DNA from 4 places in the Arthrobacter sp. AOP29-A2-19 genome. Region 4 is predicted to be linked to each of the others. Evidence: riboswitches for the same ligand, from Rfam matches in the RefSeq annotation. Region 4 holds a riboswitch; each other region holds the start of a gene.

Region 1 (4,202 bases), 1.1 Mb from region 4:
GGGTCTTCGCCGCGCTGCGCCTCGCGACCGAACCGCACATCGAGTTCGGGCTCGGAGCGGTAGGTGATGTGCGCGATCCGGCGTGCGATCCCGAGTCCGCCCAGCGGGGCGGTGGCGCCGTAGTAGTCGCCGCCGGAGAACGCCGGGTCCAACCGGATGGCCGCGGTCTGCGCCTGGGCGAACGCGATCTGCTCGGCGCTCGCCTCGGCCGCCGCGGCAATGACCACGCAGGCCCCGACCCGGTCCGGGAACTCCGCGGCCCACTCGAGCGCGCGCGCCCCGCCCAGCGAGCCGCCGAGGACGCTGTGCCAGCGCGCGACGCCCAAGGCGTCGGCCAACCGCGCCTCCGCGCGCACGGAGTCCCGCACGGTGGTGAACGGGAAGCGCGATCCCCACGGCCTGCCGTCGGGATCCGGGGAGGCGGGTCCGGTGGTGCCGTAGCACCCGCCGACCATGTTGGCGGCGACAACAAAGTACCTGTTGGTGTCCAGCGTTTTGCCGGGACCCACAAAACCGTCCCACCAGCCGGGCTCCGCGGCGTCGCCGCGCGCCACGTGCGTGTCTCCGGTGAGGGCGTGCTGCAGCAGGACTGCGTTGGAGGCGTCGGCGTTCAGCCTGCCCCACGTCTCGTACCCGATGGCGAGCTCGGGGAGCCAGCCACCGGTCTCGAAGTGGAAGGCGCCGGTGCGCAGGGTCCGCAGGACGCCGTCGGTCCGCGGACCGACGGCGTCCGGAGCGGAGCGCTCCGACGTCGTGTTGAAGTCGACGCTCACCGAGCCGCCTGCAGGTCCGTCGGCGCGGCGCTGCGGACCACGTCGAATCCGGCCGCGAGGTCGCCGATGATGTCGTCGATGTGCTCCAGCCCGACCGAGAGCCGCACCAGTCCCGGCGTGACCCCGGCGGCGATCTGCTCGGCCTCGCCCAACTGCGCGTGGGTCGTGGACGCCGGGTGGATGACGAGCGAGCGGACGTCGCCGATGTTCGCGACGTTGGAGTGCAGCTCCAGCGCGTCGACGAATGCCTGGCCCGCCTCCGCCCCGCCCGCGAGATCGAACGCGACGACGGCGCCGGTCCCGCGCGGACCGTACTTGCGGCCGCGCTCGAACCACGGGCTGGAGGGCAGGCCCGCGAAGGCCACGGAGCGCACCTCCGGGCGGGCCTCGAGCCACTCGGCCACCCGCTGCGCGTTGGAGACGTGGCGTTCCACGCGCAGGCTGAGCGTCTCGAGCCCCTGGGCGATCAGGAACGCGTTGAGCGGTGCGACGGCCGAGCCGAGGTCGCGCAGGAGCTGGACGCGCGCCTTGAGGATGTAGGCCAGGTTGGCCCCGAGGATCCCACCGACGCCCAGGTCGCGGGCGAACACCAGTCCGTTGTAGGACTCGTCGGGGGTGTTGAAGGTCGGGAAACGCTCGGGATCCCCGGCGAAGTCGAACTTGCCGGAGTCCACGATCACGCCGGCGATGGCCGTGCCGTGGCCGCCCAGATACTTGGTGGCCGAGTGGACCACGATGTCCGCGCCCCATTCGATGGGACGGATCAGGTACGGGGTGGAGAGCGTGTTGTCCACGATGAGCGGGACGCCGGCCTCGTGCGCCACCGTGGCGACGCCCTCGATGTCCAGCACGTCCTGGCGCGGGTTGGAGACCACCTCGCCGAAGAAGGCCTTGGTGTTCGGCCGGACGGCGGCCCGCCACTGGTCGAGGTTGTCGGGGTCCTCCACGAAAGTTGTTTCGATGCCCAGCCGGCGAAGGGTGTGCTTGAACAGGTTCTGCGTTCCGCCATAAAGACTCGGGCTGGCCACGATGTGGTCGCCGGCCTCGGCCACATTGAGGACGGCGAAGGACGTGGCCGCCTGACCGGAGGCCAGGAGCAGCGCGCCGACGCCGCCCTCGAGGTCGGCGATCCGGTTCTCCACGGCCTCCGCGGTGGGGTTGCCGATGCGGGTGTAGATGGGCGCGAGTTCCTGAAGCGCGAAACGGGCGGCCGCGCTCTCCGAGCTCGGGAAAACGAACGACGTCGTCTGGTAGATCGGCAGGGCGCGCGCCCCGGTGGCCGAATCGGGAGTTTGGCCGGCGTGGATCTGGCGCGTCTCAAAGGACCAGTTGGCGGACATTGTGGTGCTCCTCTTCTCTCGAGGGGCCGACCCTGCGGCGAGTCGCCACCAGGGTGGCGCCGCCGGGAACCGACCCGCGCTTGCCCCGCGCCACTTCTTGGCGCCGGGCCCGGTCTTCACCCGGGGCACCCCACCGCGAGTGGAGGGTTGCCGGCCAGCAAACCGGGGTTTAGCGCTGGCACTCATGACCTGAGAACCAGTTTTGCTGAAGCCCCGCCGCCCCGCAAGCCGCACCCCGGGAATGTGACGCGGAATGAATCCACGACACCCCGGGGACACCCGCCTTCAAGTAAGGGGATCCTAAGTCGAGACACACCTCACAAAGTGCCATCATGGGCACATGAGGTTGGACCACGTTTCATACGCTTGCGGACAGGATGGGTTGGCGGCCACCGCCGACCGCATCGAAGACACTTTGGGGATCAAGTCGGTCAAGGGCGGCGTCCATCCCCGATTCGGCACCCGGAACGTCATTTTCCCGTTGCTGAACAACCAGTACCTGGAGGTCGTCGAGGTGCTCGCGCACCCGGCGTCGGACAAGGCGCCCTTCGGCCAGGCCGTGCGCGCGCGCTCCGAAATGGGCGGCGGCTGGATGGGCTGGTGCGTCGCCGTTGACGACCTGGCTCCATTCGAGGAGCGGCTCGGCCGTTCCGCCGTTCCGGGCAACCGAAAGTTTCCGGACGGCCAGGAGCTCACGTGGCAGCAGATCGGGATCAAGGGGCTCATCGCCGACCCCCAAGTGCCCTACATGCTGCGCTGGGACGACGGCACGGAGAACCTGCACCCGTCCAAGGCGCTAGAGCCGGTGGCGCGGATCTCCAGGATCAGCATCGCCGGATCCCGCGACCGGGTGCGCGAATGGCTGGGGACACCGGAGCAGAGCCCGCTCGAGGGAGTCGACGTCGACTGGCAGGCCCCCAACGGCACGCCGGGCATCATGTCCGTCACCTTCGAGACCCCGAACGGCGAAGTCACCCTGTAACCACGGAATCCCGGGCACTTGGGGCACCGCGGGCCGGACAATGGCGTCCGGCCCGCGGTGCTTTAAGCGCCGGTCCCTTAGGTGCCCAGGCCGATGGCCGTGCCGATCAGCGCGTAGCCCACAAAGCCCGCGGTATCCAGCAGGGCGTGGGCGACGACGAGCGGCATCACGCGCTTGAACCGCAGGTAGAGCCAGCCGAAGACCAGGCCCATCAGGAAGTTGCCGACGAAGGGCCCGAACCCCTGGTAGAGGTGGTAGCTCCCACGCAGGACGGCGCTGGCGAGGACTATGGCCCACGGACCCCAGCCGAGGCGCCGAAGGCGGTCGAAGAGATAGCCCACGACGACGGTTTCCTCCAGGACACCGTGGCGGACCGCGGAGAGCACCAGCACCGGAATGGTCCACCAGTAGGGTTCCAGCGCGGACGGAACGATCGCCGTGGTCAGGCCGAAGGCCCGGCCCGCCGCGTAGACCCCCAGCGTGCCCAGGCCGATCACGGCGAAGAGCGCCACCCCCCAGCCGACATCCCGCCAGGGCCTGCGGAGGTCGAAGCCCATGGCCCGGAAGCCGTTGACCCCGGAATGCGCCAGCAGGAAAAAGACCAGCGCCACCGGAACCAGCGCGAACACGATGTCCAGCAGCTGGTACGTCAGATCGAAGTAGGGGCGGTCGCTGAGGGTGTTGTTCATGCTGGTGGTCTGGCCCCCCAGGGGGGCGCGGCTCAGCTTGTCCAGCAGGCTGACTACGGAGTACACGGCCGACTGTCCGAGGGAGAGCCCCAGGATCAGCGCGAGTTCGATCCGCAGCCAGCGGCGGGTCGCGGGTGGTCGCAGGCCGCCCTCTCGGTCGGCCGCGGACGCGGCAAGGGATCCGGTGCTGTCCATGTCATCGATGGTAGCGACTCGGATCCCCCGCCGACGCCGGCTAGTTCAGCGCGGAGATGGCGGCGTCGTAGTCCGGCTCCACCGTGATGTCGGAAACCAGCTCGGAGTGCAGGACGGTCCCGTCCGCGTCGAAGACGACGACGGAGCGCGCGTTGAGGCCGGCCAACGGGCCGTCGACCATCTTGACGCCGTAGGCCTCGGCGAAGTCCGAGCGGAAGGTGGA
Region 2 (4,202 bases), 270 kb from region 4:
GCACGATCTTCGTGCCGGCCTCCACGAGGCGGCGCAACACGGCACGCTCGCGGACGATCTCCGCGTAGAAGCCGGCGTTCGCCGCCGTCGGAACCGACTGGATCAGCGTGTGGAGGTAGGCGGGCCCGCCGATTCGGGAGATCTCGCCGCGTTTGGTCAGCAGGTCGGAGACCGTCACGGCGTCGGCCGGTTCGCCTCGGCCATAGAGGTCGATGATCGACTCGTAGATGGATTCGTGCGCGGGCCGGTAGAAATCGACACCGCGGAGGACCTCGACACAGTCCGCGATCGCGTCCTTGGAGAGCATCATGCCGCCCAACACACTCTGCTCCGCCACGAGGTCCTGCGGCGGGGTGCGTCCGAAGTCGGACTCCCTCGATCCCTTGGGCTCCGCTTGCGTCAAAGACACGGCACTTACCTTCCAACTGAGCGCGGAGCGGCCTGCGGTGCGCTCCGTTGTTTCCTCCAGTATCCCAGCGGCTTCCCACGCCCGGAGAATGTTGTGCACAGCGCTGCGGGGGGATTGCCGGGTATCCACATATGGACCGGAGACCTTGTCACCATAGACCCTTAAATGCCCACACCCAAGGCACTTATCCACAGCCCGTGTGGAGAACCTGTGTGTTTAGCGGCGTGTTGTGTGCACAGACTGGGGACGAACCTGTGGATGAAAAATTTGTTTCAGGAATAATCGCGCTCTGACTAGGCACTTCTTTGTACACACCCCTTGTGAGGAAAGTTTTTTTATCCCAACATTCACCCGGCACTTGGATGTTTACTGGCGAGTAAACCGGCACGTGTGAGACTAGTTACCCACATATCCCCAAGTTATCCACAGACACGCCGAGGATTGGCCCCGACGGCCCGCGCGAGCCGTTCTTGTTGCCCGTGTGGGGCACTGCGATACTGGGCCCATGACCGAAGTCAAGACGGCCCCGCGTTCCGCGGATCCACGGGAATTTGTTGCCGCCCTCGAACACCCGGTCCGCCGGTCGGACGCCGAGTACCTGATGGAGATGATGGCGGACGTCACGGGCCAGCCGGCGATCTTGTGGGGACCAAGCATCATCGGATTCGGCGCCTACCACTACCGCTATGCTTCGGGCCGCGAGGGCGACGCCTGCGCCGTGGGGTTTTCGCCGCGCAAGGCCAGCCTCTCCCTCTACGGACTGACCTACGGCCCCGACGCCCCGGGGATCCTCCCCCTCTTGGGCAAGCACAAAGTGGGGGCCGCCTGCCTCTACGTGAACAAGCTCGCGGACGTCGATCTCGACGTCCTGCGCGGACTGACGGCGATCGGCTACCGCCACGTGATGGACAACCTCCATAACGCCGGCGCGGCCCACCCCTCAACCTAACGGCGCACGGCGCCACAGAGGAGCACAACCATGTTTGGACTGACCCTGCCGGAGTTGCTTGTCACGGTGTTGGTGGTCGGGGCGCTGCTCTGGTTGCTCGTGGCCGCCATCGCGTCGAGGCCGCAAAACCAGACGAACGAGGCCGATCTCTACATCGCACGGCTCAACGAGGCGGCGGCACAACAACAGCGGCAGGAGACGGAGCGTGCCGACAAGATCCGCCAGGCCACCATGGCCCGCACGGCAGCGGCGGCCCGCACCTCCACGGGCAGGAACGGACAGGGCGCAGCCTCGTCTGCCAGCCGTGCCGCCACCGCCCGTGGCTCCGCGCAGGCGTCCGGGGATCCCGAGTATCTCGAGACGGTGCAGCTGATCCGGGCGGGGAAGACGCTGGAGGCGATCCGGAAGGTAAGGCGGGACACGGGCATTTCCGTGGCGGAGGCCACCAAGTTCGTGAACTCTCTCCGCGCCTCCTAGGGTGGCCGCCGCACCCGGTGCTCCGGCACCCGGCTGCGTGTGCCTGGAGGCATTGACCTAGACCAGTGCGGCTTCCTGAAGCCTGCGGAACTCGGACCCGTGGAAGACCAGTGGCTCGTTGGCGTCACCGTGTGTCTCGTGTCCGTGCACGCGCAGGATGACCACGTGGTGGTCGCCCGCCGGCACCTCCTGCTCCACGCTGCAGTCGAGCCACAGCGCCGCGTCGTCCAGGAACAGCGCACCGTCGTCGGTGGATTCGAGTTTGAGCCCCGCAAAGCGGTCGCCGCTCCGCGAAGCTATCTGGCGGCAGACCCCCTCGTGACGCTCTCCCAGAACCGAGACGCCAATCCTTCCGGCGGCGCGCACGATCGGCCAGGTGCGGGACGTGTTCTGCACCGCGAACATCACCAGCGGCGGATCCAGTGACACCCCGACCGTGAAGGACGACGCGATGATCCCCTGCGGCTTGCCGTCGATGATGGCGCACAGGGCCGCGATGCCCGAGGGAAAGCGTGCAAAGGCCTTGCGGAGCGAATCTGGCTGGAGGTTTTCTGTCAGCGGCATGACGTTCCTTCGGCGTAGTGCACACCGCTGCGCCAGAGATGCGCCCGCGGGTGCGGTACTTGCCACGCCGGTGTATCCGGGCGGCCGAATCATCACCTGGAGCACCCCACTACCTTGAGAGGGTTGCCGTCCAACTAGCCAGGGCTTCGCGTTGGCACTCTTGATTCACCTACAACGCTAGGCTTCCCCCTTGGACGAGGTCAAAAGTCCGGCGCAACATTTCGCAAGGAAACGCGAAAGGGCCCCGCCTTGCGGCGGGGCCCTTTCACGGTCTACCGGGCGCTGCGTCGGAACGTGTTCCGTCGCCGTGCTCGGCTACTATTGCTACTTTGCCGCGACGACCTGAAGGTCGAGCGTGGCGGATACGTCCTCGTGCAGTCGCACGGTCGCCTGGTAGTTGCCGGTCGACTTGATGTGTTCCGGCATCTCGACCTTGCGCTTGTCGATGGAGCCGAGGCCCGCGGCCTCGACTGCCTTCGCGATGTCCTCGGCCTTGACGGTACCGAACAGACGACCGGACGCGCCGGCCTTGACGGTGACCTTGACCGGCTTGGCGGACAGCGAGGCAGCAAGCTGCTGCGCGTCCTCCAGGTTCGCAACGGCGCGAGCGGCACGGCCGGCCTTGATGGACTCGACCTGCTTCTCGCCACCCTTGGTCCAGGTCAGGGCGAAGCCGCGGGGAAGAAGGTAGTTACGGGCGTAACCGTTCTTCACCTCGACAATGTCGCCTGCTGCACCGAGACCGGTGACTTCGTGGGTCAGAATGAGCTTTGCCATGTTGGTATCCCTTCCTTAGCCGCGGCCAGCGCCGGAGTAAGGCAGCAGGGCAACTTCGCGCGCGTTCTTGATGGCCTGGGCGATCTTGCGCTGCTCCTGGACGGTGACGCCAGTGACGCGACGCGCACGGATCTTTCCGCGGTCGGAGATGAACTTGCGCAGCAATGCGACGTCCTTGTAGTCGATGACCTTAACGTCAGCGGCCTTAAGGGGGTTGGACTTTGGTTTGGGCTTACGGAGTTCAGCCTTAGCCATCGTGGAGCTCCTTTGATCTGGTGGAGCCCGCAGAAAGGTTCTGCGGGATGGTGAATATGTTTGTTAGAAAGGCGGTTCGTCGGAGCCGGGGTTGTTGCCCCAGCCACCGCCGCCGGAGGACGACGAGGCCCACGGGTCTTCCGCCGGGGCGTTCCAGTTTCCACCGGAGTTACCGCCCGCGTTTCCGCCCGAGTTCCCGGCGTTTCCGCCACCGAACCCGCCGGACTGGCCCGCGTTGCCGCCGCCGAATCCGCCGGAGTTTCCGCCGCCGAAGCCACCGCCTCCACCGCCGGAGCGCTGGGTGCGGGTGACCTTGGCGGAGGCGTACCGGAGCGAGGGGCCGATTTCGTCGACCTCAAGCTCGGAGACGGTTCGCTTTTCGCCTTCCTTGGTTTCGTAGGAACGCGACTTCAGCCGACCCTGGGCGACTACTCGCATGCCCTTGGTCAGCGTCTCGGCGACATTCTCGGCAGCCTCGCGCCACACCGATGCGCGGAGGAACAGCGTTTCGCCGTCCTTCCACTCGTTGGTCTGGCGGTCGAAGGTCCGCGGGGTGGAAGCGATGGTGAAGTTCGCCACCGCCGATCCCGACGGGGTGAAACGAAGTTCCGGGTCACCGGTGAGATTACCGATGACCGTGATGATGGTCTCGCCTGCCATTGGTGCCTCCTGTTGTCGGTCTCTACGTGAGGGAGCCGCAGACTACTCTGCGGAAACCTTCTGCTCTTCCGGACGGGTGATCTTGGTGCGCATGATGGTCTCGTTGAGAGA
Region 3 (4,202 bases), 150 kb from region 4:
GTCGACCAGTTCCTGGATCTGTTCGTAGATCTGCGAGCGGCTGCCGACGTCGACCCCGGACGTGGGCTGGTCGAGGACCAGCACGGAGGGTTTGGTCGCGAGCCACTTGGCCAGGACCACCTTCTGCTGGTTCCCGCCGGACAGGCTTCCGCCCACGGCGGCCACGTTGGCGGGCCGGATGTCGAGTTGTTTGACGAGTCCCTCGGCGAGCTTGCGCTCCCGTGCGGGCGAGATGAATCCGAGAAGCCGGGAGACGGCCTTCAGGCTGGCGACGGAGAGGTTCTCCTGGACGGTGTTGCGCACAAAAAGGCCGTCCCGCCGCCGGTTCGACGGCACATAGGCGCCGCCGTGGGCAACAAAGTCGGCGATGGTTCCCACTGGCTTGCCGTTGAGCACCACCTCGCCCCGCCGCCGGCCGGTTCCGGTGACCGCGTCGGCGACCACGTCGACGCCGGAGCCCACCAGCCCGGTGATCGCGACGACCTCGCCGGCCCGTACCTCGATATCCAGGGACTCGAGCGCGCGCGGGACCGTCAGCGCCTCCACGCGCAGGGCCGGCGTGTCCGACTGCGGCCGGCGGGGCGCGCGGCCGTGCTCGAACTCGACGACCTTGCGTCCGACCATCAGCTCGACGACGTCCTCGAGCGTGCCCGACCGCAGGTCCACGTCGCCGGCATTGCGCCCGTTGCGGAGCACCGTCACGCGGTCGGTGATCTCGTGCAACTCCTGAAGGTAGTGGCTGATGTAGATGATGCCCACGCCGTGCTCCTGAAGCCGGCGCAACGTGCCGAACAACTGCTCGACCTCGCGGGCGGCCAGCGGCGCGGTCGGCTCGTCCAGGATCAGGATCCGCGGCTCGGAGAGGACGGAGCGGGTGATCTGGATGAGTTGCTGCTGCGCGACCGTGAGCCGCTCCACCAAGAGCGACGCGTCGATGTCCTGACCGGTGACGCGCAGGATGTCGGCGGCGGCCCGGGCCTCGATGGACCGGGCGCGGATCCAGCCTCGCCCCAGTGTCCGCTGCCCCAGGTACAGTTGCTCCGCGACGGTGAGCTTGGCGGCCAGGTGGCGGTCCTGGTGGATCACGTGGATGCCCAGGGCCTCGGCGTCTGCCGGCCTGAAGACCGGGACGGCGGCGCCGCCCAGCTCGATGGTGCCCTCGTCGGCGGTGTGGAGCCCGGTGAGGATCTTGATCAGCGTGGACTTGCCGGCGCCGTTCTCGCCGACCAGGCCCAGGATTTCTCCGGCCCGCAGCGTCAGGTCGACGTCGGCGAGGACGCGGGCGGCACCGAAGGTCTTGTTGATGGCCCGCATCGCGAGCAGCGGTGGGTTAGATGCCAAGGTCATTGCGCACCTGGTTCACGTTGGTCTTGTCGATGAACACCGGGGACAGGTAGCTGGTCCGCGTGACCTCGTCCTCGCGACCGCCCAGGAACAGGGCCACGTTGGCGGCGGACTGCGCGGCCATGGCCTTGGTCTGCTGGGCCACCGTCCCGGTGTAAGAGCTCTCGGGATCAGCGATCAGGTCCAGCGCGCCGGGCTCGGCATCGACCCCGTAGAGCTTGATTTCGTCGCGGCCCGCGCTGTCGATCGCCTGGGCGGCGCCGATCAGCGGGATGTCCCAGCAGCTCCAGACGGCGTCGATCTCGCCCTCGGGCAGTCGGCGCAACTGGTCCTGGATCTGCTTCTTGGCGTCCTCGATGGTGCCCTCGTACTTGTCCTGGAGTTCGGGCTGGATGATCTCGATGCCGGGGTAGTCCTCCAGGACCACCTTGAGCTCGTTGTAGCGGATGCGGCACGGGGCGACCCCGGGGAAGCCGTTGAAGGCCAGGATCTTGCCCTGGCCATCGATGTCCTCCGCGAGCGTGCGGGCGAGTGTGGAGCCAATGACCCAGTTGTCGCTGGTGACGTTGTTGATGCCGTATTCGGACTGGAAGTCGATGGTGAAGAGCGGGATGCCGGCGTCGTCCACCTTCTTCAGCGCCGGGGTCAGCGTCTGCGCGTCGCCAAGAATCACAACGATGGCGTCGGGGCGCTGGGTGACGAGGTTTTCGACGTCGGTGACGTGCTTGTCGTCCTTGGCCTCGGCCTGGGTGGCGATCACCTTGCCGCCGCGCGCCTCGACGCTGGCCTTGAGTTCGTCGTACACGACCCGGCTGAAGTCGTGGACGATGTCCTTGGCGGCGATGCCGATGGTCTTTCCCTCCAGGGACGGCGCGTCGGCCACGGCGGCGTTGTCCGCGGCGGGGGCCGCGGCGGCCGCGGCACCCGCGGCCGGCGCCGCACCGGCGGGTGCAACGGGTTCCTTCAGCGAGCAGCCGGTGAGGATGATCGCGGCCGCGGCGGCCAGTCCGATGGACTTGAGGAGTCCGCCCGCCAACGGCGTGGAGCGAGGGGTGGGAGCTGCGTGGGTCGGGTGCATGGGGTTCCTTCAACTGTGTGGATGTCGAAGAAATCAGCGAAACGGCAGACGGCAGCGAGGGGGCACCCGTGATGACGGCCGGAATCGTGAGATCTCCATCGGTCCTGGCCGAAGCACTATCCGTGGATGGAGTCCACGGACTTGCTGCGGCGTCGTTGAGCCAGGTCTCTCAGCCGCTCTGGATGGTGTCCTTCAATTGAACCAACGGCTCCCGGGTCGGCGGATTGTGTCGTCATGGTCCGTCCCTTTTGCTCAACATGCGGTCACGGGGCGTCACCTGGGGATCGCGCGCACGTGCCGGCCGGCCCGCGGCGGCGTAATGATCGGACGCGGGGGGACATGTGGGACACATTCGTGCTTGCGCGGCACATCGACTGCTAATGGCCGCACGGTCCACCATCCATTCCCTATGACGCGGCCGAATCCTAAAATGAAGCCACGGCGTCGAAGGACCGGTGAGTGCGATGAAGCGACTGGGCTCCACAAAAAAGCAGGACCATCCAAGCGAGAACCCGCTGCGCGACATGGAGGGGGTGGGACCACACGGCGTCCACACGTCGGCCGACAGCCCGGGCCTGCCGAATCTGGCCGGGGCCCAGAACCCCGGCCCCGGAACCTCGCACATCTTCTACGGCGAGGACGGGCGACTGCCGGACGAGGCGGCGGGCCCCCGCGAACTCCAGGGGCACCTCGGCGCGGACGGCTGGTTGCGTCGGCTGTTCCGGCGTCGTTCGGTGCGTTGAACGCGAGGCGACCGGGCGGCTGACCGGGCAGCAGCGGTCCCTGGCCGGTCCTAGGATGGGGCATGACCTCCCCGCAAACGTCGTGGCCCGTGCGCGGGCCCCATAACAACGTCGCGCGGGCGTCTCCCGCGACGCATCGCCCGGCGGCCGGCCCTGGGCGCGGGGCATGATGCCCGATTGGCTCACGGCCCTCGTGGCGGGAACCCTGGGCGGGTCGGCGCTGCTCGTGGGTTGCGCCATCGCGTGGAAGTGGCGCATCCCCACCAAAACGGTCTCCACGGTGATGGCTTTCGGCGCGGGGGTCCTGATCTCGGCACTCGCGTTCGAACTGGTCGGCGAGGCCGTCTCGACGGGAGGCATGTCCGCCACGGTCATCGGGTTTATCGTCGGCGCCGCCCTCTTCGCCGGGGCCAACGCGATGCTCGCCGCCCGCGGCGCCAAACACCGCAAGCGGTCCGGGCCGCTCCAACCGGGCGAGGACGAGCACCCCGGAAGCGGGACCGCGATCGCCGTCGGGGCGCTGCTGGACGGCATCCCCGAATCGCTGGTGCTCGGGCTGGGGATCGTGGCCGGGGGCGCGGCGAGCCCCGCCATGCTGACCGCCGTGTTCATCTCCAACGTGCCAGAGGGGCTCGCCAGCACCGCCGGAATGAAGCGGGCGGGCCGCGGGGCCGGCTACGTCTTCGGTGTGTGGGGCGGGATCGCCGTGATGTCCGGCATCAGCGCCCTTGTCGGCTACCTGGCGCTGCAGACGGCCCCCGATCCCCTCGTCGCGTTCATCAACGCGTTGGCCGCCGGCGCGATCCTGGCCATGGTCGCGGACACGATGATCCCGGAGGCCTTCGAGGAACACCATGTGATGACCGGGATGACGGCCTCCATGGGCTTCGTCGCCGCGCTTGCCCTGCACCACGCGGGCGGCTGAGTCCCGGCACCTCTTCCGTGTGCGTCTGTCCTCCTGTAGCTTGAGCGTTGGTATCTTGGTATACCAATTTATTCGACTCATCGAAAGGAAACATGGTGTCGGTAGAAGCAAC
Region 4 (4,202 bases):
CCCACTATCCCGTAACCCATGACTGTGTTTCGGAGGGTATCCACGTGAGTAACGTAGGTCTTTTGTATGTCGGAGCCGTGTTGTTCATCAACGGCCTGATGCTCATCGGCAAGGTGCCCGGCAAGTCCGCGGCCATCATCAACTTCTTCGTCGGAACCATGCAGGTGGTCTTTCCGACCATCATCATCGCCCAGTCGGGCGGGGACCCGGCGACCATCCTCGGCGCCTCCGGGCTGTACCTCTTCGGCTTCACCTACCTCTATGTGGCGCTGAACCAGATGTTCGGCCTGCCGGGCGAGGGGTTGGGCTGGTTTTCGCTCTTCGTCGCGGCATGCGCGGTGACCTACGGGGCCATCAGTTTCACCGTCTCCAACGACCCGGTGTTTGGGGTCGTCTGGATCATTTGGGCCGTCCTGTGGTTCCTCTTCTTCCTGCTGCTGGCGCTGGGCAAGGACTCGCTGACGGAGACCACGGGCTGGTTCACGATCATCGTGGCGCACCTGACCGCGACCATTCCGGCCCTCCTGCTGCTGTCCGGCACCTTCGTGTCCACTCCCGCCAACGCCGTGGTGATGGCCGTTGGGGGCATCGCCGCGCTCGCCATCGCCTGGTTCCTGGGCCGGCGCGCGTCCGTCCAACGGGAGTCGGCGGCGGCCGCGCACGCCTGACACCCACGCCCACCACAAGAGTTAGGAGCGCCGATGCCCCTGTACGAGTTCCGCTGTCCCGAGGGAACAACACTCGAGGGGAACTATCCGATGGGCTCGGTCCCCGAGGACGTCCCCTGCCCGGAATGCGGAGCGCCCGCGCGGCGGCGAATCTCCGCCGCCCGCCTGTCCATCGCGGGCGGCTCCGCGTTCGGACTCGTCGAATCCACGCTGTGCAGCGCCCACGAGCCCGAGGTTGTGTCCTCGCTGCCCGGGCGCGGCCGGCGTCCCGCCACGCGCACCACCACCAACCCGCTCCACCGAAAGCTGCCGCGTGACTGACGGCGGCATGCCCCAGCGGGCCTTCCCCACGGGGGGCCCGGACACCAGTTCCACCCGATCGTGAAGGAGAAAAGCGCCATGCCTGAAGTCATTTTCCGCCTCGATTCCAGCAAGAAGTTCGAGGAGCAGGAGAAGGTCGGACACAACCGGTGGCACCCGGAGATCCCTCCGGTCGCCACCGTCAAACCCGGCGACTCGTTCCGCGTCGACTGCCGCGAGTGGTTCGACGGCGCGATCGTCAACGACGACTCCGCCGACGACATCCTCAATGCCCCGCTGCTGACCGTGCACAAGCTCAGCGGCCCCTTCGCCGTTGAGGGCGCGAAACCGGGCGACCTGCTGGTGGTGGACATCCTCGACGTCGGACCCATCCCCCAGGAGGACTCGGGCCCGCTGGCCGGCCAAGGCTGGGGCTACACCGGGATCTTTTCCCGCAACAACGGTGGCGGCTTCCTGACGGACCAGTTCCCCGATGCGTACAAGGCCATCTGGGACTTCACCGGACAGGTGGCCACCTCGCGGCACGTCCCCGAGGTGTCCTACGAGGGACTGATCCACCCCGGGCTGATGGGCACCGCACCGTCCGCGGAACTGCTGGCCAAGTGGAACAAGCGGGAGGGCGACCTCATCGCAACCGACCCGAACCGGGTCCCTCCCCTGGCCCTGCCGCCCGAGGGGGAGCACGCGGTCCTGGGCGGACTGGCGCGCGGGGAGTGGGAGCGGGTCGGCGCCGAGGCCGCGCGCACCGCGCCTCCCCGGGAGAACGGCGGAAACCAGGACATCAAGAACTTCTCCAAGGGAACGCGGGTCTTCTATCCGGTGTTCGTCGACGGGGCCAACCTGTCCATGGGCGACCTGCACTTCTCGCAGGGCGACGGCGAGATCACCTTCTGCGGCGCGATCGAGATGGGCGGCTTCCTGGACCTGCGCGTCGACGTGATCAAGGGCGGCATGGAGACCTACGGGGTCAGTGAGAACGCCATCTTTATGCCCGGCCGCGTGGACCCCCGTTACAGCGAATGGCTGGCCTTCTCCGGGACGTCGGTCACCCTCGACGGCGAGCAGAAGTACCTGGACTCGCACCTGTCCTACCAGAGGGCGTGCCTGCACGCGATCGACTACCTGACGAAGTTCGGCTACAGCCGCGAGCAGGCCTACCTCCTGCTCGGGTCGGCCCCGATCGAGGGGCGGCTCTCCGGCGTCGTGGACATCCCGAACTCCTGTTCGACCGTCTACCTGCCCACCGCGATGTTCCACTTCGACGTACGGCCCTCCGCGGCGGGCCCACACCGGATCGACCCGGGCATGGGCGCTCCGCGCTCGGCAAACACCTAACCCGGCATCGGCGGCAAGGTGCCGCCCGCGGTCGGTGAACGACGGCGGGCGGCACCTTGTCGCGTGCGGTGCCGGCCGCGAAAACCGGCAGCATGCCAGCGCACGGTCGAAGCTTCTTCGATTCCTGGGCCCATCGCCGTGTTACGTCGAATATGTCACCCATGCTCGAAAACTTGCCCACGGCCCGCGCATGCCGTTTAGTTGACTCATTACCATCCCGAGCGGCCGAGAGATCTGGCTCGACGACGCCGCAGCAACCACCCCTCGGGGGCCGGTGCTACCGCCAGTACCGATGGAGATGAGCATGACCACCACAATTGCGCCGGGCGCACGCGCCGGCGCGGCGCCAGCCGGGGAACCGGGCTCCGCGTTTGCCGTTTCCTTCACGGGCCTCAGCCGCGCCTTCGGCGAGGGATCCGAGCGCCGCACCATCTTGGATTCCATCGACTTCGACGTCGCGGCCGGCGAGGTCCTCGCCGTTCTGGGCCCCAGCGGTTGCGGCAAGTCGACGTTGCTCCGGGCAGTGGCCGGCCTCGACCGGCCCACCAGCGGCGAGGTCTCCATCGGCGGACGTGCCGTCGACGGACTCGACGACCGTTCCGCCGTCGCCTTCCAGGAGCCCCGGCTGCTCCCGTGGCAATCGGTCCGGCGGAACGTCGCCCTCGGCCTGCCCCGCGGGACGCCCAAGGCGGAGGCCGCGGAACGCGTCGCGGAACTGCTGGACCTCGTCGAGCTCTCGCACTACTCCGACCACCGGCCGCGCGAAATCTCCGGCGGCATGGCGCAGCGGGCGTCGCTGGCCCGCGCCCTGGCCCGGCGGCCGGGCGTCCTGCTGCTGGACGAGCCGTTCGGCGCCCTGGACGCGCTGACCAGGCTCAAGATGCAGGACCTGCTGCTGGACATCCACCACGCCCACCCCTCCACCGTGCTGTTGGTGACGCACGACGTCGACGAGGCGCTCCAGCTCGCGGACCGGGTCGTCGTCCTAGGCAGCGTTCCCGGAATCCAGGGGGCGGGCATCACGCAGGTCCTCGAGGTCCCCGGCGAGCGCCCCCGGGACCGCGCCTCCGCCGAACTGGCCCGCCTGCGCTCCTCACTGCTGGAGAGCCTCGGCGTCGACTCCCACCGCCGCTAGAGCCCCACGCCTCGTCCCCGAACATCCCGCCGACGCCGACGCGCGCCCCCGGCGGCCCCACCAGATTGGACACACCATGATCCGCACCACCCTGTCCCCCGTCTCCCGCCGCCGCTTCCTGGGCCTCGGCGCGGCCGGCGCCGCCGCCGCCCTCCTGACCGCCTGCGCCGGCGAGGGCTCCGGCTCCGAGGCGGGGGGAGCCGCCGAGACCCTGAACATCGACTTCGCGACCTACAACCCGCTCAGCCTGGTCATCAAGGAGAAGGGCTGGCTCGAGGCGACCCTCAAGGACCGGGGCGTCACCGTGAACTGGGTCCAGTCGGCCGGGTCCAACAAGGCCAACGAGGCGCTCCGGGCGGACGCCATCCAGGTGGGTTCAACCGCCGGTTCGGCCGCGCTGCTGGCCCGCTCCAACGGTTCGCCGATCAAGGTCATCAGCCTCTACTCGCGGCCGGAGTGGGCGGCGCTAGTGGTGCCCAAGGGTTCTTCGATCAAGTCCGTCGCAGACCTGAAGGGCAAGCAGGTCGCCGCCACCAAGGGCACGGATCCATACTTCTTCCTGGTGCAGTCACTGGAGGAGGCCGGGCTGTCCATCAACGACGTCACGGTCCAAAACCTCCAGCACGCCGACGGCCGCGCCGCCCTCGAAAACGGATCCGTGGACGCCTGGAGCGGACTGGACCCGATCATGGCCGGCGCCGAGCAGGCCGGCGCCACGCTGCTCTACCGGAACCTGGCCTTCA

Evidence for each region. Region 4 has a riboswitch for S-adenosylmethionine ahead of AC3ZJJ_RS14685 (ABC transporter ATP-binding protein). Riboswitches for the same ligand answer to the same signal wherever they lie in the genome.
Region 1: another riboswitch for S-adenosylmethionine. It lies ahead of AC3ZJJ_RS09510 (bifunctional o-acetylhomoserine/o-acetylserine sulfhydrylase); the one in region 4 lies ahead of AC3ZJJ_RS14685 (ABC transporter ATP-binding protein).
Region 2: another riboswitch for S-adenosylmethionine. It lies ahead of AC3ZJJ_RS15970 (flavin reductase family protein); the one in region 4 lies ahead of AC3ZJJ_RS14685 (ABC transporter ATP-binding protein).
Region 3: another riboswitch for S-adenosylmethionine. It lies ahead of AC3ZJJ_RS14005 (substrate-binding domain-containing protein); the one in region 4 lies ahead of AC3ZJJ_RS14685 (ABC transporter ATP-binding protein).

Annotation. Positions count from the first base shown of each region.
Region 1 covers NZ_CM176894.1:2,041,079-2,045,280, forward strand. Annotated here, with positions in the region: gene metX (homoserine O-acetyltransferase MetX) at 1-701, opposite strand, end outside; gene AC3ZJJ_RS09510 (bifunctional o-acetylhomoserine/o-acetylserine sulfhydrylase) at 770-2,113, opposite strand; SAM riboswitch class IV at 2,185-2,303, opposite strand; gene AC3ZJJ_RS09515 (VOC family protein) at 2,454-3,095, shown strand; gene AC3ZJJ_RS09520 (CPBP family intramembrane glutamic endopeptidase) at 3,173-3,979, opposite strand; gene tpx (thiol peroxidase) at 4,020-4,202, opposite strand, start outside.
Region 2 covers NZ_CM176894.1:3,455,001-3,459,202, reverse strand. Annotated here, with positions in the region: gene dnaB (replicative DNA helicase) at 1-409, opposite strand, end outside; gene AC3ZJJ_RS15980 (DUF1801 domain-containing protein) at 915-1,358, shown strand; gene AC3ZJJ_RS15975 (hypothetical protein) at 1,389-1,835, shown strand; gene AC3ZJJ_RS15970 (flavin reductase family protein) at 1,893-2,399, opposite strand; SAM riboswitch class IV at 2,450-2,565, opposite strand; gene rplI (50S ribosomal protein L9) at 2,724-3,176, opposite strand; gene rpsR (30S ribosomal protein S18) at 3,192-3,431, opposite strand; gene AC3ZJJ_RS15955 (single-stranded DNA-binding protein) at 3,495-4,091, opposite strand; gene rpsF (30S ribosomal protein S6) at 4,134-4,202, opposite strand, start outside.
Region 3 covers NZ_CM176894.1:3,037,905-3,042,106, forward strand. Annotated here, with positions in the region: gene AC3ZJJ_RS14000 (sugar ABC transporter ATP-binding protein) at 1-1,347, opposite strand, end outside; gene AC3ZJJ_RS14005 (substrate-binding domain-containing protein) at 1,331-2,422, opposite strand; SAM riboswitch class I at 2,515-2,611, opposite strand; gene AC3ZJJ_RS14010 (hypothetical protein) at 2,887-3,165, shown strand; gene AC3ZJJ_RS14015 (ZIP family metal transporter) at 3,335-4,090, shown strand.
Region 4 covers NZ_CM176894.1:3,189,244-3,193,445, forward strand. Annotated here, with positions in the region: gene AC3ZJJ_RS14670 (AmiS/UreI family transporter) at 45-668, shown strand; gene AC3ZJJ_RS14675 (FmdB family zinc ribbon protein) at 702-989, shown strand; gene fmdA (formamidase) at 1,068-2,324, shown strand; SAM riboswitch class I at 2,534-2,623, shown strand; gene AC3ZJJ_RS14685 (ABC transporter ATP-binding protein) at 2,629-3,459, shown strand; gene AC3ZJJ_RS14690 (aliphatic sulfonate ABC transporter substrate-binding protein) at 3,536-4,202, shown strand, end outside.